DNA from 3 places in the Actinomadura napierensis genome. Region 1 is predicted to be linked to each of the others. Evidence: riboswitches for the same ligand, from Rfam matches in the RefSeq annotation. Region 1 holds a riboswitch; each other region holds the start of a gene.
The links. A riboswitch is a leader RNA that binds a small molecule or an ion and turns the genes downstream of it on or off. The one in region 1 is predicted to bind thiamine pyrophosphate.
Positions count from the first base shown of each region.

Region 2: it holds a riboswitch for thiamine pyrophosphate, as region 1 does, so the genes downstream of both, thiO (glycine oxidase ThiO) here and thiC (phosphomethylpyrimidine synthase ThiC) in region 1, are expected to answer to the same signal.
Region 3: it holds a riboswitch for thiamine pyrophosphate, as region 1 does, so the genes downstream of both, ABD296_RS02245 (purine-cytosine permease family protein) here and thiC (phosphomethylpyrimidine synthase ThiC) in region 1, are expected to answer to the same signal.

Region 1 covers NZ_BAAAMR010000092.1:23,995-31,250, reverse strand. The annotation lists gene ABD296_RS36950 (NUDIX hydrolase) at 1-155, shown strand, start outside; gene ABD296_RS36945 (sensor histidine kinase) at 142-1,311, opposite strand; gene gdhA (NADP-specific glutamate dehydrogenase) at 1,394-2,770, opposite strand; gene tsaA (tRNA (N6-threonylcarbamoyladenosine(37)-N6)-methyltransferase TrmO) at 2,863-3,285, opposite strand; TPP riboswitch at 3,382-3,495, shown strand; gene thiC (phosphomethylpyrimidine synthase ThiC) at 3,491-5,215, shown strand; gene ABD296_RS36925 (TetR/AcrR family transcriptional regulator) at 5,422-6,024, shown strand; gene ABD296_RS36920 (metallophosphoesterase family protein) at 6,029-6,865, opposite strand; gene ABD296_RS36915 (anthrone oxygenase family protein) at 6,960-7,256, opposite strand, start outside.
Region 2 covers NZ_BAAAMR010000042.1:31,952-39,207, reverse strand. The annotation lists gene ABD296_RS23410 (serine/threonine-protein kinase) at 1-201, shown strand, start outside; gene ABD296_RS23405 (hypothetical protein) at 259-420, opposite strand; gene thiE (thiamine phosphate synthase) at 512-1,180, opposite strand; gene ABD296_RS23395 (Rv2175c family DNA-binding protein) at 1,331-1,714, opposite strand; gene ABD296_RS23390 (NAD(P)/FAD-dependent oxidoreductase) at 1,784-3,019, opposite strand; TPP riboswitch at 3,143-3,256, shown strand; gene thiO (glycine oxidase ThiO) at 3,247-4,371, shown strand; gene thiS (sulfur carrier protein ThiS) at 4,403-4,603, shown strand; gene ABD296_RS23375 (thiazole synthase) at 4,607-5,419, shown strand; gene ABD296_RS23370 (DMT family transporter) at 5,580-6,554, shown strand; gene pknB (Stk1 family PASTA domain-containing Ser/Thr kinase) at 6,591-7,256, shown strand, end outside.
Region 3 covers NZ_BAAAMR010000002.1:153,276-160,531, forward strand. The annotation lists gene ABD296_RS02225 (MFS transporter) at 1-181, opposite strand, end outside; gene ABD296_RS02230 (arginine deiminase) at 247-1,461, shown strand; gene ABD296_RS02235 (ATP-binding protein) at 1,593-2,135, opposite strand; gene ABD296_RS02240 (PAS domain-containing protein) at 2,528-4,411, opposite strand; gene ABD296_RS02245 (purine-cytosine permease family protein) at 4,586-5,971, opposite strand; TPP riboswitch at 5,964-6,081, opposite strand; gene ABD296_RS02250 (rhodanese-like domain-containing protein) at 6,131-6,463, opposite strand; gene ABD296_RS02255 (SSI family serine proteinase inhibitor) at 6,555-6,974, shown strand; gene ABD296_RS02260 (VOC family protein) at 7,055-7,256, opposite strand, start outside.

The sequences.
Region 1 (7,256 bases):
AACGTATCGGCGAGCCCACCGACGTGGAAGCGGAGCGGATCGAGTGGGTGCCGCTGGCGTCGGTCCCGGACCTGGCGGCGCGCGGCGAGATCGGTTCCGGCGCGACCCTGTCGGGCCTGCTCTTCCTGTACGCCCGGTCGGTCAGCCCGGGGTGACCGGCTCGGCGCCGGACCGGACACCCGCGAACGGCAGGACGGCGGTGACGGCGAACCCGCCGCCCTCCCCCGGACCCGCGTCCAGGGTCCCGCCGACGCTGCGCGCCCGCTCGATCATCCCGAGGATCCCGAACCCCTCCGGCCCCGCGCCGGAGGGGCCGCGGCCGTCGTCGGCGACCCGCACGACGAGGCCCCGGTCCTCCCGCGCGAGCGTCACCGTGACGCGGCTCGCGGCGGCGTGTTTGACAACGTTGGTCAGGGCCTCCTGCACGATCCGGTACGCGGCGACGCCGGCCTCCGGCGGCGCCGCCCCGGCGCCGTCGGCGCTCAGCGCCACCTCCAGGCCGGCCGACCGGGCCGCCTCCGCCAGGCCGGCGATGGCGTCCGGGCCGGGCAGCACGGCGGGCCCGCCGACGTCGGTGCCGCGCAGCACCTGCAGGGTGCCGCGCAGCTCGGTGCGGGCCTCCCGGCAGGTCGCCGCGATCGCGTTCAGGACCTCGGCCAGCTCCGCGCGCTCCACCGGCCGGTCGCCCGCGACCAGGTGCGCGGCGGCGCCCGCCTGCACGCCGATCACGGTGATGCTGTGCGCGAGCAGGTCGTGCAGGTCGCGGGCGATCCGCAGGCGCTCCTCGGCGACCCGGCGGCGCGCCTCCTCCTCGCGGGTGCGCTCGGCGCGCTCGGCCCGCTCGGTGATCGTCGCCACCCGGGCCCGGTGCGACCGCCAGACCTGCACGGCGATCACCACCGACACCACGGCCTCGACCACCGCGATCTGCTCGCGGACGGAGGCGCCGCCCGCCCGCATCGCCATGCCGATCACGCACACGGCCAGCACGAAGGCGACGAGGCCGAGGACGATCCGCACGCGGCGTCCGAGGACGGCGTAGGCGAACAGCGCGATCACCTCGGCCGGGACCAGCGCGTGATGCTGGTACTGCAGCAGGTGGTACGGCAGCACCAGCACGACCAGGGCGATCAGCGCCGTCGTCGGACGGCCCCTGATCACCGCGAGGGGCGCGTGTGCGGCGAGCAGCAGGAACGCGCCGGCGGCGTCCAGCGCCCGCACCCCGGGCCATGCCACCGCCACGGCGAGCGCCGCCACCGCGAGCGCCGCCGCCAGCAGGGCGTCTCGCGTCGCCGGGCCGAACCGGGGCATCGTCACCACGGGCCCATCCTCCCCGACGGTGCGCCGTCCGCGCACCCGGCCCGTACGCGTGCGGCGGGGCGAACGACGCGGGTCAGATGAGGCCCTGGGCGAGCATCGCCTCGGCGACGCGCTCGAACCCGGCGATGTTGGCGCCGATGACGTAGTTCCCGGGCGCGCCGTAGCGCTCGGCGGTCTCGTCGCAGGTGTTGTGGATCCGCGTCATGATCCCCGACAGCTCCGCCTCGGCCTGCGGGAACGTCCACATCTCCCGGCCCGCGTTCTGCCGCATCTCCAGGGCGCTGACCGCGACGCCGCCGGCGTTGGCGGCCTTGCCCGGCCCGAACGCCACGCCGGCCTCCTGCAGCACGTGGACCGCCTCCGGCGTGGCCGGCATGTTGGCGCCCTCGGAGACCGCCTTCACGCCGTTGCGGACCAGCACCCGCGCGGCCTGCGCGTCGAGCTCGTTCTGCGTCGCGGACGGCAGCGCGATGTCGGCCGGCACGTCCCACACGCTGCCGCCCCGGACGAACCGGGCGGACGCGCCGCGCCGCTCGGCGTAGTCGGAGACGCGGCCCCGCTCGACCTCCTTGACCTGCTTGAGCAGGTCGAGGTCGATGCCCTTCTCGTCGACCACGTAGCCGCCCGAGTCGGAGACGGTGATGACGTTCGCGCCGAGCTGCTGGGCCTTCTCGATGCTGTAGATCGCGACGTTGCCGGATCCGGACACGGTGACGGTCTGGCCGTCGAGGTCCTCGCCGCGCTTGCGGAGCATCTCGGCGGTGAACAGCACGTTGCCGTACCCGGTCGCCTCCGTGCGGCACGCCGAGCCGCCCCACGGCTGGCCCTTGCCGGTCAGGACGCCCGCCTCCCAGCGGTTGCTGATCCGCCGGTACTGCCCGAACAGGAAGCCGATCTCCCGGCCGCCGACGCCGATGTCCCCGGCCGGGACGTCGGTGTCCGCGCCGATGTGGCGCTGCAGCTCGGTCATGAACGACTGGCAGAACCGCATCACCTCGGCGTCGGAGCGGCCGCGCGGGTCGAAGTCGCTGCCGCCCTTGCCGCCGCCGATGCCGAGCCCGGTCAGCGCGTTCTTGAAGATCTGCTCGAAGCCGAGGAACTTCACGATGCCGAGGTTCACGGTCGGGTGGAAGCGCAGCCCGCCCTTGTACGGGCCGAGCGCGCTGTTGAACTCGACCCGGAACCCCCGGTTGACGTGCACCGCGCCGGAGTCGTCCGTCCACGGCACCCGGAAGACGATCTGCCGCTCGGGCTCGACGATCCGCTCCAGCAGCCCCGATCCGGCCAGCTCCGGGCGGGCCGCGACCGCCGGCCCGAGCGAGTCCAGCACCTCGTGGACGGCCTGGTGGAACTCCGGCTCCCCCGGGTCGCGCACCAGGACCCGCCCGTAGATCCTCTCCAGGACGGTCTGCGGGGCGGTCGCACTCGGCGTCCGGGGGGCTGCGGGCATGCGGCGTTCCTTCCTCACACGGCGATCATGACTTGGTGATCATGCGGTTCCACTCTAGGCCGTGGCCCGGAGGACGCCCGCGCACGGGCAGGTCAAAGCCCTGGAACGTCCCCGATCACGGGCTTGACGTCCAGCACCGGGGTGCCGTCGAGCGCCTCCAGGCCGCGCACGCGCAGCCGCCGGCCGACGACCTGGAGGATCTCCACCGGGTGCAGGCCGATCGGGTTCGGGCGGGCCGGGGAGCGGGTGGCGAACACGCCGGTCTCCGGGTTGGCCGGGTCGTCGCGCGGCCGGGTGCGCAGCACGTCGCGCGGCGCCAGGTGCAGCCAGGTCAGCACGATGACCCGGTCGCCGGCGCGCAGCCCCTCCAGTGCGGCGGAGCAGGACGGCTCGAAGACCAGCCACGCGTCGGGCGCCCCCTCCGTCCCCTGTTTGGGCGCTTCGGCCCGGTCCTTCAGCTCCGACGACACGTGCCCGACCGGCGTGAGGGTGAAGTCCCCCTGGACGTTGCGCATGCCCCGATCTTTCCAGCCGGAGGCCGTCCGCGCGGGCGCGTTCTAACCCAGGGACCGCGGTTGCGGCAACGGGGGTGCGCCGGGCTACCGTCGAGCACGACAGATCGCGGGGGCCCGGCGAACCGGGCTGAGATAGCGGCTGGGACGGCCGCTGACCGCATGAACCTGACCGGGTAATGCCGGCGTAGGGAGAGATCGAGTCGTCATGACCGAATCCGTGGTTCCAGCTGCCCGCAAGACCTACCTCCCGGGCTCGCGGCCCGGGATGCGCGTCCCCATGCGGGAGGTGCCGCTGACCAACGGCGACGCCGTCGTCCTGTACGACACGTCCGGGCCGTACACCGACCCCGAGCACGAGACCGACGTCCGCAGGGGCCTGCCCGCGCTGCGGGAGGCGTGGATCGCCGGACGCGGCGACACCGAGCCGTACGAGGGCCGGCCGGCGCGCCCCGAGGACGACGGGCGCCGCTCCGCGCCCGTGTCCGACGGGCTGCTCCCCCGCAGGCCGCGCCGGGCGAGCGGCGGCGCGGTGACCCAGCGCGCGTACGCGCGGCGCGGGGAGATCACCGCCGAGATGGAGTTCGTGGCGCTGCGCGAGGGCGTGGCGCCGGAGTTCGTCCGCGACGAGCTGGCGGCCGGGCGGGCGGTGCTGCCCGCGAACGTCAACCACCCCGAGATCGAGCCGATGATCATCGGCCGGAACTTCCTGGTGAAGGTGAACGCCAACATCGGCAACTCGGCGGTGGCGTCCTCGATCGAGGACGAGGTCGAGAAGATGACGTGGGCGACCCGCTGGGGCGCCGACACGATCATGGACCTGTCGACGGGCCGGGACATCCACACCACCCGCGAGTGGATCCTGCGCAACTCGCCGGTGCCCGTCGGGACCGTCCCGCTGTACCAGGCGGTCGAGAAGGCCGGCGGCGACCCGGCCGAGCTGACCTGGGAGGTCTTCCGCGACACCGTGATCGAGCAGGCCGAGCAGGGCGTCGACTACATGACCGTGCACGCGGGCGTGCTGCTGCCCTACGTGCCGCTGACGGCGCGGCGCAAGACCGGCATCGTCTCGCGCGGCGGATCGATCATGGCGGCGTGGTGCCTGGCGCACCACGAGGAGAACTTCCTCTACACCCACTTCCGCGAGCTGTGCGAGATCTTCGCCGCCTACGACGTCACCTGGTCGCTCGGCGACGGCCTGCGCCCGGGCTGCATCGCCGACGCCAACGACGAGGCGCAGTTCGCGGAGCTGCGCACCCAGGGCGAGCTCACGAAGATCGCGGCCGAGTTCGGCAACCAGGTGATGAACGAGGGCCCGGGCCACGTCCCGATGCACAAGATCAAGGAGAACGTGGACCTGCAGCAGGAGTGGTGCGACGGCGCGCCGTTCTACACGCTCGGGCCGCTGACCACCGACATCGCACCGGGCTACGACCACATCACCTCGGCGATCGGCGCCGCGATGATCGGCTGGCACGGCACCGCGATGCTCTGCTACGTCACGCCGAAGGAGCACCTCGGGCTGCCCGACCGCGACGACGTCAAGGCCGGCGTGATCGCCTACAAGATCGCCGCGCACGCCGCCGACCTGGCCAAGGGGCATCCGGGCGCGCAGGCGTGGGACGACGCGCTGTCGGACGCGCGGTTCGACTTCCGCTGGGACGACCAGTTCAACCTGTCGCTCGACCCCGACACCGCGCGGGAGTTCCACGACGCGACGCTCCCGGCCGCGCCCGCGAAGACCGCGCACTTCTGCTCCATGTGCGGGCCGCACTTCTGCTCGATGAAGATCACCCGGGACGTCCGCCGGTACGCCGACGAGCACGGCCTGGCCGAGGACGAGGCGCTCACCGCCGGGATGCGGGAGAAGGCCGGGGAGTTCCGGGCCGCAGGCGGGCGGGTCTACCTGCCGCTGGCACCCGGCGCGTCCTGACGGGTCCCGGATCGCCGTGATCGCCCCGGCCGGGGCCCGCCGCGGAGCGTTTCCGCGGCGGTCCCCGGCCGCCCGCCCTCCTGACGCGGACGCCTGCCCGGAACCGTCGCCGCGCTGCGACTAGACTTCGGGGAACGTTCCAACACCGCGGACCGCCCCCTCCCCGCCGCGGCTCCGCATGCGTCAGGGAAGGACCGGGGAACCAGGTGACCAGCGACGACACGCCGCGCACCCGTGCGCCGCGCGCGGACGTCCGGCGCAACCGCGCCCGGCTGCTCGCCGCCGCCCGCGAGATGTTCCTGCGCGACGGCGCGGGCGCTTCGCTCGAAGGGGTCGCCCGGCTCGCGGGTGTCGGCGTCGGGACCCTCTACCGCCACTTCCCCACCCGCCAGGACCTCCTGGAGGCGCTGCTCGCCGACGCCTACGACGCGCTCGCGGACCGGGGCCGGGAGCTGCTGGAGGCACCCGACCCCGGGCGCGCGCTCATCGCGTGGCTGGGCGAGTTCGTGGCCGCCGTGTCCCGGTTCCGGGGGACGGCCCCGTCCGTCCTGGTCTCGCTGAGCGGCGAGCGTCCGGAGGCGTTCCGGCCGTGCCGGGCGATGCGGGACGCGGGCGAAGCACTGTTCGTCCGCGCCCAGGAGTCCGGCGCGGCGCCGACTGGCGCGGCGTTCCTGGACGTGCTGAAGCTCGCGGGCGGCATCGCGATGGCCTCTGAGCGGGAGCCGGGCGCCGCCGACCGCCTGCTCGCCCTCGCCGCGTCGGGGATCGCACCCGGTGCAGCGGAGGCCGCGCCGGGCGAGTCCGGCTGAGGGCTCAGTCCCGGGCCGGGACGGGGAGGACGCGGCGCGGGCCCTTGGGCTCGCCGCCGTGCCGGCGCCATTCGCGCGGGTAGCCGACCGACACCTCGATGTGGGGCACGCCGTCGGTCCAGATCGTCCGGGGTATGTGCAGGTGCCCGTACACGACGGCGACGGCCCCGAACCGGGCGTGCCAGCCGGCGGTGCGCTCGGTGCCGCACCACTGCGCGAACTCCGGATACCAGAGGACGCGGGTGGGTTCGCGGACGAGCGGCCAGTGGTTGACCAGGACGGTCCGCGTGCCGGGGGCGAGGGCCGAGAGGCGTTCCTCGGTGTAGGCGAGCCGCGCCTCGCACCAGGCGTCCCGGCTGGGAAGCGGGTCCGGGTGCAGGTAGACCTCGTCGGTGCAGACCACCCCGGCCTCGTGCGCGATCTCCAGCGCCTCCTCCTTGGTGCGGGCGCCGTCCGGCCGGAACGTGTAGTCGTAGAGCAGGAACAGCGGGGCGACCGTGACCGGGCCGTCCGCGCCGTCCCAGACCGGGTAGGGGTCCTCGGGCGTCAGCACGCCGAGACCGCGGCACAGGCCGACCAGGCGCCGGTAGCGGGCCTCGCCGCGCAGCGCCACCGGGTCGTCCTTGACCGTCCACAGTTCGTGGTTGCCGGGGACCCAGAGCACGCGTTCCCACCGCGCGGCCAGCGCGCCCAGCGCCCACTCGACGTCGGCGAACCGCTCGGCGACGTCCCCGGCCACGATCAGCCAGTCGCCCGGCGCCTCCGGCTTCAGCGCCTCCACGAAGGCGCGGTTCTCGGGGAACCCGACGTGCAGGTCGCTGATCGCGTACACACCGCTCATCCCGTGATCGTAAGCGCAAAGCGGGCGCGGCCCGCGCTCGGTGGCGAGCGCGGGCCGCGGTGCCGGCGGGATCCGGCGTACCTTCCTCCCCGGATCAGCCGTTCCTGCCCCACAGGTAGGCGCCGGCGCCCATCGCGAGGAGGCTGATCCAGCTGAAGACGGCGCGGACGGTGTTCCAGGCGGTCCAGCGGCCGGAGTAGTCCGACCAGATCTTCGCCGCCTCGGCCGCGTGCTTGGGGATGTGCACGCCGTCCAGGTCGTTGTTCATCGGGATGTTCACCGCGAAGCTGGGGAACAGGGTGCCGAGGACGTAGACGCCGGCCGCGGCGAGGAACAGGACGCCCGCGGCCTTCTGGTCCATCGTCATGAGCAGGACGCCCGCCGCCGCCGC
Region 2 (7,256 bases), on a different contig from region 1:
CTGCGCGACCTGGCCGCCCGCTGCCTGGACAAGAACCCGGCGGCCCGGCCCACCGCGCCGCAGCTCGTCCGCGCGCTGCGCGAGGGGCAGGGCCCGGCGCCGCGGCCGCGGCCGACCCGCATCCCGCGCTACCGGTGGCGGATGATGCTGGCGCTCGGCGCGGTGATCATCGCCGGGTTCGTGCTGGGCGTGCTGTTCTAGCGGCGGGCGGCCCGTCCTTGCGGCGGGCTGCCTGTTCTTGCGGCGGGGCTGCGGCGCTCACCAGTGCGGCGGGCGCTCTTCCAGCAGCCGGTCGTCGTCATCGCCGCCGCCGCGCCACTCGCCCCAGCCGGTGTCGGTGTCGTCGGAGGTCTGGTCCGGCAGGATCTCCAGGTCGTCGCCCAGGTCGACCGGCCGGTCGTCGTCGGGTCCCACGGTCATGATCCCCATTGTCGGTCATCGGGCGCACTGCCCGCACCGTGATCCCCGGTCGCCGCCCGCCGGCCCTGATCAGACTGCCCGCCGGCCCTGGTCAGGCGGCCAGGCGGCGGGCGAACCCGGCGGCGTCGGCGAGCGAGTCGCCGGCCTCGGTGATCGCCCGGACCACCACGACCCGCTCGGCGCCCGCGTCCAGCACCTCGCCGAGGTTGGCGAGGTCGATGCCGCCGATCGCGAACCAGGGGCGGGGCTGGCGCTGCGCCGCCACGTACTCCAGCAGCTTCGGGCCGGGCGCGGGGCGCCCCGGCTTGGTCGGCGTGGGCCACACCGGGCCCGTGCAGAAGTAGTCCACGCCCGGCTCGGCGGACGCCGCGGACGCCTGCTCGTCGGAGTGCGTGGACCGGCCGATCAGCACGTCCCCGCCGACGATCTCGCGGGCGGCCGGCACCGGCAGGTCGTCCTGCCCGAGGTGCAGCACGTCGGCGCCGACCGCGCGGGCGACGTCGGCGCGGTCGTTGACCGCCAGCAGCGCCCCGTGCCGCTCGCAGGCCGCCCGGAACACCTCCAGGTACGCCATCTCCTGCCGGGCCTCCAGGCCCTTCTGGCGCAGCTGGACGATGTCGACGCCGTTGCCCAGGACCGCGTCCAGGAACGCGGGAAGGTCCCCTTGCCGCTCCCTCGCGTCCGTGCAGAGGTAAAGGCGGGCGCGGCTGAGCCGGGCGCGCAGCGCCACGGCCCGTTCGGTCGGGATGTGCCTGGACACGGTGGGGGAGGTTTCCTTTCGCGGGGCGGGCACGGGTCCGCGGGGCCACGCGCGATGGCGCGACCCCGCGGGTCGTTCGGTCGGGCGGTCCGGTCGGCCGGCGTCACCGGGAGGGCGGCGTCCGCTCCCCCGGGGACCGGCGTGGTCGGGTCAGAATGCCAGGGCCTGGGCGCGGCGGCGCACCTCGGTCCCCCGGTTCTCGCTGAGCGCCTGGACGGGCGTGCCGGGCAGCGTGTCGTCGGCGGTGAACAGCCAGCGGATGGTCTCGACCTCGCCGAAGCCGGCGTCCGACAGCAGCGTCAGCGTGCCGGGCAGGCCCTTGATGACCTGGCCGTCGCGGATGAACGCCGCGGGGACCATCGGTTCGCCGTCGCGGCGGACCGACAGCAGCTTGCGCTCGCTGATGAGCTGCTTGATCCGGCTGGTCTTGATACCGAGCCGCTCCGCCGTCTCCCGGAGCGAGAGCCAGTCGCCGGCGAGGGCGTCGGTGCGGGGGTCCAGTGCGCTGTCAACGGTTGCGTGCGTCTGGGTCACGCCTCCTTGCTACCACGCCTTCGGAAGCCGCAAACCCCCCTCGCAGCCGTTACCGCCGGTCACCGTCCGCTACCCGCGAACGGCCTGGCGGACGGCCACGTCCGGGTCCGCGACCGCCTCCGGATCGACCGGCGTCCCGGCGGCGATCACCCGCCTCGCCTGCACCAGGTCGCGGGGACGGTCCACGGTCAGGATCGCGTCGAGCCGGTCGCCGGTCAGCCACGCCACCGCCCACTTGCGGCCGGACGGATCGCCGCGGTGGACGAGCCGCTCCGAGCGCGCGTGGTTCCCGGCGTACTGCACCATGCGTCCGAACTGCTCGGACCAGAAGTAGGGGGCGGCGTCGTAGACCGCGTCCTGGCCGAGCAGGGCCGCGGCGGCGACGTCGGGGGCGTTGAGGGCGGTGTCCCAGTGCTCGACGAGCAGCCGCCGCCCGTACCGCTCCGACCACCAGGCGGCGCAGTCGCCGACCGCGACGACGTCCGGGCGGACGGTGCCGTCCTCGTCGTCCATGACGGTGCGGAACGAGCCGTCGGTGACGACGCCGCGCTCCAGCCGCAGGCCGGAGCCCTCCAGCCAGCCGAGCGCGGGCCGTACGCCGATGCCGACGACGACCTCGTCGGCGTCGATCCGCTCGCCGCCGTTCGGGCCGGCGAGGGCGAGCCCGCCGTGCTCGACCGCGGCGACCTTGACGCCGGTGCGAAGCTCGACGCCCGCCTCGGCGTACCAGGGGATGGTGAGCGCGCCGACCTCGGGGCCGATCGCCTGCGAGAGCGGGGTGTCGGCGGCCTCGACGACGGTGACGGCGCAGCCCTTCTTCGCGGCGGTCGTGGCGACCTCGGCGCCGATCCAGCCCGCGCCGACGATGACGATCCGGGCGCCCTCGGTGAGCCGTCCGCGCAGGTCGCGGGAGTCCTCGATGGTGCGCAGGACGTGCTGGCGGCCGTCGCCGGGCAGCGTGACGGGTTCGGCGCCGGTGGCGATGACCAGGCCGTCGAAGGGCAGGTCGCCGGCGGTGGACGCGACCGTGCCGCCCCCTCGGCCGTCCCTGCCCGGTGCGTCGAGGCGCAGGCCGGTGGCGCGCTCGCCGAGCAGCAGTTCGCAGCGGAGCGCGTCCCAGTCGGCGTCGACGGTCGTGTCGTCGGAGTCGCCCGCCAGCACGGCCTTCGACAACGGCGGCCGGTCGTAGGGCCGGTGCCGCTCCGCCGAGACGAGGGTCAGCGCGCCCTCGTACCCCTTGCTCCTCAGTGCCTCGGCGGCCCGCACGCCCGCCAGCCCGCCGCCCACGACGATCACCCTGTTCATGGGCGCCCACCCTAACGGGCCCGCCGGAGCGGATTTGGACTGGTGTCCAGACAGCTGCATCGCGGCCGGTGGTCGTAGGGTGGGGGACATAACGGCACGTGCAAACACAACCACGTGCACAACACAACAGGGCGCGGGAGTCCGGTACGACCGGGCTGAGAGGGCGGCTGACCGGGCCGCCGACCGCCACGACCTGATCCGGATCATGCCGGCGAAGGGAGCGCGCATTGCGGATCGTGATCATCGGGGCCGGGGTCATCGGCCTGGCCACCGCCTGGCGGGCCGCCCAGGGCGGCGCCGCCGTCACCCTGGTCGACCCGGCGCCCGCGAGCGGCGCGTCGTCGGTCGCGGCGGGCATGCTCACCCCGGTCAGCGAGCTGACCTACGGCGAGGAGCCGCTGCTGCGCCTCGGCCTCGCCTCCCGCGACCGCTACGGCGCGTTCGCCGCCGAGCTGGCCGAGGCCACCGGCCTGGACACCGGCTACCGCGACGACGGGACGCTCCAGGTCGCGTTCGACTCCGACGACCTGAAGGTCCTGGACGACCTGCGCGCCTTCCAGGAAGGGCTCGGGATCCCCGTCGAGCCGCTGACCGGCCGCGAGTGCCGCAAGGCCGAGCCGATGCTGGCGCCCGGCGTGCGCGGCGGCCTGCTCGCCCCCGAGGACGGCTCGGTCGACCCGCGCCGCCTCGCCCCGGCGCTGCTGGCGGCGGGCGAGCGGCTGGGCGTCCGGCTGGTGCGGCGGCGGGCGAAGGGCGTCGTGATCGAGCGGGACGCCGCCGCCGGGGTCCGGCTGGAGGACGCCTCGGAGATCCGCGCGGACAAGGTGCTGCTGGCCGCCGGGCCGTGGTCGGGCGACCTCGATGGCCTGCCCTCCGGGACCGTTCCACCCGTCCGGCCGGTCAAGGGGCAGGTGGTCCGGCTCCGCACGCCGGTGCCGTTCCTGCGGCGCACGACGCGCGGCGTGGTCAAGGGCTCGTCGATCTACCTGGTGCCGCGCGCGGACGGCGAGATCGTCATCGGCGCCACGCAGGAGGAGATGGGGTTCGACACGCGGGTCACCGCGGGCGGCCTGTGGGAGCTGCTGCGGGACGCCCGCGAGCTGCTGCCCGGCATCACCGAGCTGGAGTTCGCCGAGGTCAGCGCCGGCCTGCGCCCCGGCTCCCCGGACAACGCCCCGCTGATGGGCCCCACCGCGCTGCCCGGCCTCTACCTCGGCACCGGCCACTTCCGCAACGGCATCCTGCTGGCGCCGGTCAGCGCCGACGCGCTCGCCGCGATGCTGCTGGACGGGCCCGTCCCCGAGGTGGCAGCCCCGTTCTCCCCCGCCCGCTTCGCCCCCGAGCCGCAGTGATGAAGGCCGCAGTGATGAAGGTCGTGCAGTAATGAAGATCATCGTGAACGGAGAGCCGCGCGAGCTGCCCGACGGCGCGTCCCTGGCGCAGGCGGTCGCGTCCGTAACCACCGCCGCGTCCGGCGTGGCCGCCGCGCTGAACGACGAGGTCGTCCGGCGGTCGGCGTGGGAGGCGACGACGCTGCGCGAGGCGGACCGCCTCGAAGTGCTGACCGCGGTACAGGGAGGCTGACCGGTGACACATCGGACGACGAACGACACCGCGACGAACGACACCGCGGCGGACGCCCTGGTGATCGCCGGCGAGGAGATCGCCTCCCGGTTGATCATGGGCACCGGCGGGGCGCCCAGCATGCACGTGCTGCGCGAGGCGCTCACCGCGTCGGGGACGGCGCTGACCACGGTCGCGATGCGGCGGGTCGACCCGTCCGCGCGCGGCTCGGTGCTGGACGTGCTGACCGGGTGCGGCATCCGGGTGCTGCCGAACACCGCGGGCTGCTTCACCGCCGGCGAGGCCGTGCTGACCGCGAAGATGGCGCGCGAGGCGCTCGGCACGAACTGGGTCAAGCTCGAAGTGATCGCGGACGAGCGGACGCTGCTGCCTGACCCGATCGAGCTGGTGGAGGCCGCCGAGCAGCTCGTCGACGACGGCTTCGTGGTGCTGCCCTACACCAACGACGACCCCGTGCTGGCGCACCGGCTGGAGCAGATCGGCTGCGCGGCGGTCATGCCGCTCGGCTCGCCGATCGGGTCGGGGCTCGGCATCCGCAACCCGCACAACATCGAGCTGATCGTCGAGCGGGCGGAGGTCCCGGTGATCCTGGACGCGGGGCTCGGCACCGCGTCCGACGCCGCACTCGCCATGGAGCTCGGCTGCGACGCGGTGCTGCTCGCGACGGCCGTGACCCGCGCCCAGTCCCCCGCCCGGATGGCGGCGGCGATGCGGCACGCCGTCGAGGGCGGGCGGCTCGCCCGGCTGGCCGGCCGGATCCCCAAGCGCCGCTACGCCCAGGCGTCCTCGCCCTTCGAGGGCCTCGCCTCCCTCTGACCTCACTGAAGCATCGCTAAAGCTTCGGCTGAAGAAATATTCGCTGGACCTGAACGATGGGCGTCCCCAGACTGAGGGGCGTCCACCGGACGGGGACGGCCCGCAACCGCGCGCCATCGTTCGGTGTTCAGGGAAACGTTCCGAACCTAAGGTGCGCCACATGCAACAGGACAGCTCCCGGCCGGCGGGCATCGACCGGCTCGCCGTCGCGGCGGCGGCCGTCACGGTCGTGCTGTGGGCCTCGGCGTTCGTCGCCATCCGCAGCGCCGGCGAGGACTACGGCCCCGGGGCCCTCGCCCTCGGCCGGCTGCTCTCCGGGACCGTCGTGCTCGCCGCGATCTGCCTCGTCCGGCGCGAGGGCCTGCCGCCGAAGGGCGCCTGGCCCGGCATCGTCGCGGCGGGCGTGCTGTGGTTCGGCGCCTACATGGTCGCGCTGAACTGGGGTGAGCGGCTCGTCGACGCCGGCACCGCGGCCCTGGTCGTCAACATCGGCCCGATCCTCATCGCGCTGCTCGGCGGCTGGCTGCTGAAGGAGGGGTTCGCGCCCCGGCTGCTGGCCGGCATGGCGGTGTCGTTCGCGGGCGCCGCCGTCGTGGGGCTGTCGATGTCCGGGGACGGGAGCGCCTCGGTCGGCGGCGTGCTGCTGTGCCTCGGCGCCGCCGTGACCTATGCGTTCGGCGTCGTCAGCCAGAAGCCGGCGCTCCGGCACGCCTCGCCGCTGCAGTTCACCACCTGGGCCTGCGCCATCGGCGCGGTCGTCTGCCTGCCGTTCGCGCCGCAGCTGGTCTCGCAGGCCGCGGACGCCCCGGCCGGCGCGACCCTGAACATGCTCTACCTCGGCGTCTGCCCCACCGCGATCGCCTTCACCACCTGGGGATACGCGCTGGCCCGCACGTCCGCCGGGAAGATGGGCGCCACCACCTACGCGGCGCCCGCGCTCGTCGTGGCGATGTCATGGCTGTTCCTCGACGAGGTGCCCGGCCTGGTCACGCTCGCCGGCGGCGTCCTGTGCCTGGCCGGAGTCGCCGTCTCCCGCAGCACCCGCGCCCTCCGCCGCCGCCCGGCGCCCGCGCCCGCCCCCGCGGAGCCCGCCGGATCCGACCCGCGGCTCATCGATGCTCATACTCCCGACTGATGAGAACACCCGTCATTCGCCCGTAAACTCGCACCGATGGACACGTCGGTTGCAGATCCACTCGTCGGGCAGGTGCTCGACGGGCGCTACCGCATCGAGTCGCGGATCGCGCGCGGCGGCATGGCCACCGTGTACATGGCCCGCGACATCCGGCTGGACCGCACGATCGCGATCAAGGTGATGCACGCCGGCCTCGCCTCCGACGAGGACTTCGTCGCCCGCTTCATCGGCGAGGCCAAGGCCGCCGCGGCGCTCTCCCACCCCAACGTCGTCGCCGTGTACGACCAGCGCTCCGACGGCGAGCACGTCTTCCTGGTGATGGAGTACGTCCCCGGCCGGACGCTGCGCGACGCGCTCACCGAGCTCGGCCGGCTCGGCCCCCGCTCCGCCCTGGAGATCATGCAGCCGGTGCTGGCGGCCCTCGGCGCCGCCCACCGCGCCGGGCTGGTGCACCGCGACGTCAAGCCGGAGAACGTGCTGATCTGCGAGGACGGCACGATCAAGGTCGCCGACTTCGGGCTCGCCCGGGCCGAGACCGCGAGCAAGATGACCAAGACCGGCATGATCATCGGCACGGTCGGCTACCTCGCGCCGGAGCAGGTCCTGGCGGGCAGCGCCGACGTCCGCTCCGACGTCTACGCCGCCGGGATCATGCTGTTCGAGCTGCTCACCGGCCACCTGCCGCACCAGGCAGACACGCCG
Region 3 (7,256 bases), on a different contig from region 1:
CGTTGCCGATCACCGGGCCGCTCACCACGTACGGCAGCGTCATCGCGGTCTGCAGGTAGCCGGCGGTCGCGGCGTGCCCCGTCCGGGCCTGGACGGTCAGGACGAGCGCCGTCGCGACGCCCTCGGCGGACACCCGCAGCAGCGTCGCGGCGGTCAAATGCAGCGATAGCCCCCTGATCACCCTCGGATCGTGGCACAGGAACGGGCCGTCGGCTCCGCCGGAAAGGGGCGACCTAGACTTCTGGTGTGACGCAGACAACGGGGACGACGGCACACGAGCACCGGGTGACCAGCGAGGTCGGGCGGCTGCGGACGGTCCTGCTGCACCGTCCGGGCGCGGAGCTGAAGCGGCTGACGCCGCGCAACAGCGACAAGCTGCTCTTCGACGCGATCCCGTGGGTGGGGCGGGCGCAGGAGGAGCACGACGCGTTCGCGGAGGCGCTGCGGGAGCGCGGCGTCGAGGTGCTGTACGTGACCGAGCTGCTGCAGGACGCGCTGGAGTACGAGGCGGCGCGGGAGCAGGCGGTCGGCGACGCGATCGTCGACCTGCGGCTCGGCGACCAGCTCCGCCGCGTCGTCGAGGGCTACCTGCGCGACCTCGACCCGGAGGACCTGGCGCAGACGCTGGTCGCGGGGCTGGCGCACGAGGAGCTGAAGTCCGGGCACGGCCTGGTGTACCGGCTGATGGACCGGCTCGACTTCATCGTGGACCCGCTGCCCGGCCTGCTGTTCACCCGCGACAACAGCACCTGGATCGGCGACCGGGTGGCGGTGACGAGCCTGGCGATGGACGCGCGGCGCCGGGAGGCGCAGCTCCTCGGGCTGATCTACACGCACCACCCGCGGTTCGACGGGGTGGAGCCGGTGTACTCGCCGTCGCTGGAGCACCTGGAGGGCGGCGACGTCCTGCTGCTGTGCCCGGGTGTGATCGCGGTCGGGACGGGCGAGCGGACGACCCCGGCGGGCGTCGAGCGGCTGGCCCGGCAGGTGATCGGCGCCGGGCTCGCGCACACGGTGCTGGCGGTGCCGATCGCGCAGGAGCGGGCCACCATGCACCTGGACACGGTGTGCACCATGGTCGACGTCGACACCGTGGTCATGTACCCGCCGGTCGCGCACTCGCTGACCGCGTACACGGTCACGCTGGACGGCGGTGGCCTGCGGGTCACCGAGCCGCGCCCGTTCCTGGAGGCCGCCGCCGCGGCGATGGGCCTGGACCGGCTGAAGGTGATCGACACCGGCCTGGACCCGGTGACGGCCGAACGCGAGCAGTGGGACGACGGGAACAACACCCTCGCCGTCGCGCCCCGGCTGTGCGTGGCCTACGAGCGCAACATCGAGACGAACGCGCAGCTGGAGGCGTCGGGGATCGAGGTCATCCGGATCACCGGCAGCGAGCTCGGCACCGGCCGCGGCGGGCCGCGCTGCATGTCCTGCCCGATCCTCCGCGACGCCCCGTAACGGGCCGGGGAACGAGAAAGGCCCCGGCGGGTGCCGGGGCCTTCCTGACGTTGGTCGCTCGGGCGGTGTCGACGGGGGCACGACAGCGCCCGAGCTTGTTGAGGACCATACAAGGTGTCCCAGTGGTCCTTCTAGGCGGGGTATGCCCTACTTGGGGCCACCTCATTCCTCGTGCGGTCGTACAGGTCGTCCTCCGGCTCGTCCATGAGGTCCGGGAAGTCGGACAGATCGGGCACGCCGACCGGGGTGCGCACGGGTGCGGCGTCCTCGCCACCGGGCGAGCGCGGCGCGCGCACGACGGCCCACACGGTGGTGGCGCCCTCCTCGTGCCGGACGCCCCAGCCCTCCGAGAGGGCCTCGACGATGCCCAGCCCGCGGCCGCCGAGCGATGACAGGGTGCCCGGGCCGCGGCGCGGCTCGGTCATCGCGCCCCCGTCGCTGACCTCGAGTTCGAGCACGTCACCACGGCACAGCCAGCAGACCTTGACCTGCCCGGAGGGCAGCGGCCTGGCGTGCCGGAGGGCGTTGCTGATCAGCTCGCTCACGATGACGCTGGCGTCGTCCACGACGGACTCGTAGATCCCCGAGGCGGCCAGCTCCGAGCTGAGGCGCCTGCGGGCGACCGCGACGCTCGACGGCGCGTGTGGCAGCAGTACGACGCTCGACGCCCTCACCTCCCCGTGCTCGCTCGGACGAGTCCCGTCGCCGCTCTTCCGGTACGACCGAAATGCCCTGATGGCGCGGGCCGGAAACCTGGGCGACGCGGTTCACCACCTGCACAACGAGTCACCGGCCGTCCGGTCACGGTGATCACCCCCGTCCGTGGTGTGCGAGCCCGGTGCGGGAGGGTGATCCCGCCACCAACGGCGACCAACAAAGGATCTATCCAGTGGACGGACGGGTTACTCCTCGCGCCCGCGTTTCGTCCGTCACACCCGGTGGCCACCGTACTTTCCCGCACGGGGCAACACTGCCACCAGTCAAGATCGCTCAAACCGGGGGCCACACCGGACTCACCCGGCCGCATCCGGACCGGTGCCCTCACGGTAAGTGACCGACCGGGCGGTCATTCGGCCGGCAGGACGAGCCGCATGCACGTGCCCGCTCCGCCGCCCTTCCTGGGATGCGCCGAGATCGCCCCCTCCTGCGCCTCGGTGAGCCGTTTGACGATGTAGAGGCCGAGGCCGATGCCGCCGAACCGGCGCCGGTCCCCCGCCTCGCCCTGCACGAACCGCTCGAAGATCCGCTCGTGGTCGCCGGGCCGGATCCCGATCCCCTCGTCCTCGACCGTCACCGCGATCCCGGACGCGCCGGCCTTCGCGCGGACCCGGACCGTCCCGCCGTCCGGGCTGTACTTGAAGGCGTTCTCCAGCAGCTGCCCGAGCACGATGTCGGTCGCCATCGCGTCGCCCCGGCACGGCGGCAGGCCCGGCGCGATCTCCAGCTCCACCCGGTGCAGCGGCGACAGCGACCGGAACCCGGCCACCACGCCCTCCAGCACCCGGGCCAGGTCGAACGGCTCGATCGTCACGGCCAGCTCGTCGGCGCCCGCGCGGGAGCCGAGCAGCAGGTGCTCCACCAGCCGGCCGAGCGACTGGGCCCGCTCGGCGATCGTCGCGACGGCGGCCCGGCGGTCGGTGTCGGGCAGCTCGTCCCACCGGTTGACCAGCGTGGACGCGAAGCCCTGCACGACCGTGATCGGGGTGCGCAGCTCGTGGCTGGTGGTGGCGAGGAACAGGTCCTTGGCCTCCTCCAGCGCCTTGGCCTCGGTCACGTCGCGGAAGTCGACGACCAGCTCGCCGGTCTCCTCGATCTCGGCGGCCAGCACGTTCAGCCAGACCCCGGACTCCAGCGGGAACGTCAGCATCTCCCCGAGCGCGGGCATGTCGAACGGCAGCGGCCGGCCGATCGCCTCCTCCGGCGGGATGCCGGTGAGGGTGTGCGCGGCCGGGTTCCACTGCCGGACGACGAGGTCGTGGTCGAGCACCGCGATGCCGTCCGCGCTGGAGTCGATCACCGCGCGCTCGTGCGCCCGCTGCCGGACGACCTCCGCGTAGGCGACGGCGTTGCCGACCGCGACGCCGGCGTGCCCGGCGAGCAGCTCCAGCAGCTCCAGCTCGGTGTGGCCGATCTTGCGTCCGGAGAACAGCGCGTACAGCGCGCCGTACGGCCGGTTCTGCAGGTAGGACAGGCCGAGCGCGACGGTGTGCAGGCCGGGCAGCTCGGACCAGATCAGGTCGCCGAGCCGCTGCTCACCGGTCGCCAGCTTGACCGTCTTGCCGGACCGCAGCAGCTCCCCGACCAGGCTCGACCGCAGCTCGGCGGTCGTCCCGCGCATGTGGTCGGGCAGGCCCGACATGCTGACCAGCCGCAGCCGCTCCCCCTCGATCCGGACGAACCCGCCCGCGTCCGCGCCGGTCAGCTCGATCAGCGCGGTGGTGATCCGGTCGAGCACCACGGCCAGGTCGAGCTCGGCGTTGAGGTCGGCGACGATGTCGTTCAGCCGCCGGACGAGCCGCGCCCGCTCGGTCATGTGGTGCTGGACGATCTCGTCGTCCTCGGCCGGGTGGTAGACCCCGACCCAGCCGAGCGGGGTGCCAGCCGGGTCCTTCAGCAGGCTCGTGTCGATCCGCACGTCGATCAGCCGGCCGTCGCGGTGGAAGCGGCGGGTCGCGATCGAGATCTGCCCGCCCTCCTTCTCGGACTCGCCCTCGCCGGCGCGCCGGGTGAGCAGCCGCTCCTGGACGGCGTTGTGCTCGGCCTTCAGCTCGTCCGGGACGATCGGCGGGACGCGGCCGACCATCTCCTCGGCGCTCCAGCCGAACATCCGCTCGGCGGCGGGGTTCCACACGGTGACGCGATGCTTCTGGTCGACGGCCACGATCGCGTCGGCGGCGCTCTCGATGACGGCGCGCGCGATCGGATCGTGGACGTGCTGCACGCCTGTCATCGTGCCACCCGGCACCGGCGCCGCGCCGGACAACAGCCGCCGAAAGGTTCCCACCATCTGCCGCGACCGAGCGGAAGAACACCACTTCAGCGGCCCGAAGACCTCGAAATCGGCCATCCGTCGTGCCCTTTCCGGCGGGCGCGGCGCATCCGTCGGCGCGCGGTCCCGGCAACCCTACCGTCGAGTAATGCGGCCGTCCCGCGCGGTCCCCGCCCGGCCGGACGGCACCGCCCGGCCGATCAGCAGGGTCGCGGCGCCGGCGACGAGGAAGGACAGCAGCGACGCGCTCATCCAGCTCTGCGGGGTGAAGTGCAGCGCGTCGCGGACGTCCTGCCAGAGGTCCGCCCACCAGCTCACGGTGCCGGCGTTGATCAGCTGGTAGGCGACGATCCCGATCGCCCACGCGACGATCATGCTCCACCGGGACGGCGCGGTCCGGCTGGCGTCCCAGCCGCCGCGCCCCCGGCCCAGGAAGAAGTCGGCGGCCAGCACGCCCAGCATCGGCACGAACACCGACCCGATCAGCGACAGGAAGCTCGCGTAGTCGTTGATGTCCAGCACCAGGGCGAGCACCGTGATGCCGGCGCCGAGCGCGACCGACAGAACCCGGCGGTCGGCGCGCGGCACGAGGTTCTGGATCGACACCGCCGTGGAGTACACGTTCGCGAACGACTGGTCGGCCTCCCGCAGCACGAACACCGCGAAGAACACCGCGCCCAGCGCGACGTGCAGGAACGGGTCGAACACCCGCTCGGTGTCGCCCGCGACGAGCGCCAGGGCCAGCAGCCCCAGGACGTAGGCCACGATCTGGGTGACCGAATACCCCACCGACGCCGCACCGAAAGCCGCCCGCGCGCTCCTGGCGTGCCGGGTGTAGTCGGCGGCAACCGGCACCCACGAGATCGACACCGCCAGCGCCGCGTCCGCGCCGACCCAGAACCCGCTCCACGACCCGTCGTTCAGGTCGGGCAGCGGCTGCCGGACGAGCTGCACGTAGAAGTAGGCCAGCGCGATGATCACCGCGACCGTCACGTACCGGCGCAGCAGCCGCACCGACCCGAGCGGCCAGATCGTCAGCACCGTGGTGAGCACCCCGGCCGCGACCACGTAGCCCCAGCGCGGCACCCCGTCCCACAGCTCGCGCGCCGCGTCGGCGATCACGATCAGCTCGAACGTGCCCCAGCCGATGAGCTGCGCGATGTTCAGCACCGTCGGCAGGTACGACAGCCGCGCGCCGAACAGGCCTCTGAGCAGCACCATCGCCGGCTGCCCCGTCTTCGCGCCCGGCGCGGCGGCCAGGCCGAGCATCAGCCCGCCCAGCACGGTGCCGACGATCATCGCGGCGATCCCCGCCGCGATCGCCAGCGTCGGCTTTCCGTCGGCGTCCGGCGCGAGGACGGTGTAGGCGCCGGAGAAGGCCAGCAGGCTGACCCCGAGGTTCGCCCAGAACGCGCTCTGGTCCCAGAAGCCGAGCACCTTCGGGGCGGGCTCGTCGAGGGTGTAGGGGACCTCGTCGCGCGGACGCGCGTCAGCGAGGGTCTTCTCGACGTCGGACGTCACGGGACACGCTCCCTACGCCGGCATTACCCGGACAGGTTCATGCGGTCGGCGGCGCCAGGAAGGCCGCCCTCTCAGCCCGGCTTGTGGCCCGAGCTCCCGCGGGTATCGGTCAGCACCGATCGTACAACCGCCCGCAACCCCTCATAAGGTGCAGAACGGTCACGCCACGTAGGGGTCGCCGTCCCGGCCGCTCTCCATCGGCCGGCCCGCCTCGGCCCAGGCCTTCATCCCGCCGTCGACGTTCTTCGCCAGCCATCCGGCCTGGTTCAGCGCCACCGTCACCTGCGCCGACCGCGCACCCGACCGGCAGATCACGAAGATCTCCCGGTCCCGGGGGACCTCCCCGGCCCGGTCGCCCAGCCGGCCCATCGGAATGTGGACGGCCCCGGGCGCGTGCCCCGCCTCCCACTCGTCCTGCTCCCGCACGTCCAGCAGGTAGCAGTCCTGCGGAACGTCGGCGGCGACCACCGCCGGAACCTCGTCCCCGAAAATCATCACACCCCCATGGAACCGCGCGAAGCCACCCTGCGTCGAATCACGCATGCGGTATCGGACGCTCCTTCTCACCGCGCCCGGGCTTGCCATGATCCTCTCACTGGCCGCCTGCGGCGACGAACACGACAAGAGCCTTCCCGCCGAGAAGCCCTCGGGCGCCGCCACGGTCCGGCCCTCGGGTTCCCCGGCCGACAGCCTCACCATCCGGATCCGGGCCTCCGCGCAGGCCCCGGCCAAGACCTACACGCTGACCTGCGACCCGGCCGGCGGCGACCATCCGAAGGCCGCCGACGCCTGCGCCGCGCTCACCAAGGCCAAGGCGCCCTTCGACCCCGTCCCCAAGGACCGGATGTGCACCGACATCTACGGCGGCCCCGAGGTCGCCACGGTGAAGGGCACCTGGCAGGGCAAGCCGGTCGACACCACGTTCAAGCGCAACGACGGCTGCCAGCTCCACCGCTGGACCCAGATCGCCCCCGTCTTCGGCCCGGTTCCCAAGGTCCGCTGACCGGGGACCGGCCTGCCGCGGCGGCGCGGGCGGCGTAGGCCTGCCCGGGCCGTCCGCGACGGCGGTTCGGGTCCGGGGCGTCAGAGCGGGGCGAGGCGTGCCTTGAGCAGGCAGAACTCGTTGCCCTCCGGGTCGGCCAGGACGTGCCACTGCTCGTCGCCCGTCTGGCCGATGTCGGCGGGCCGCGCCCCGAGCCCCAGGAGGCGTTCGAGCTCGGCGTCCTGGTCGCGGTCGGTGGCGTTGACGTCGATGTGCAGCCGGGACTTCCCCGGCTCCGGCTCG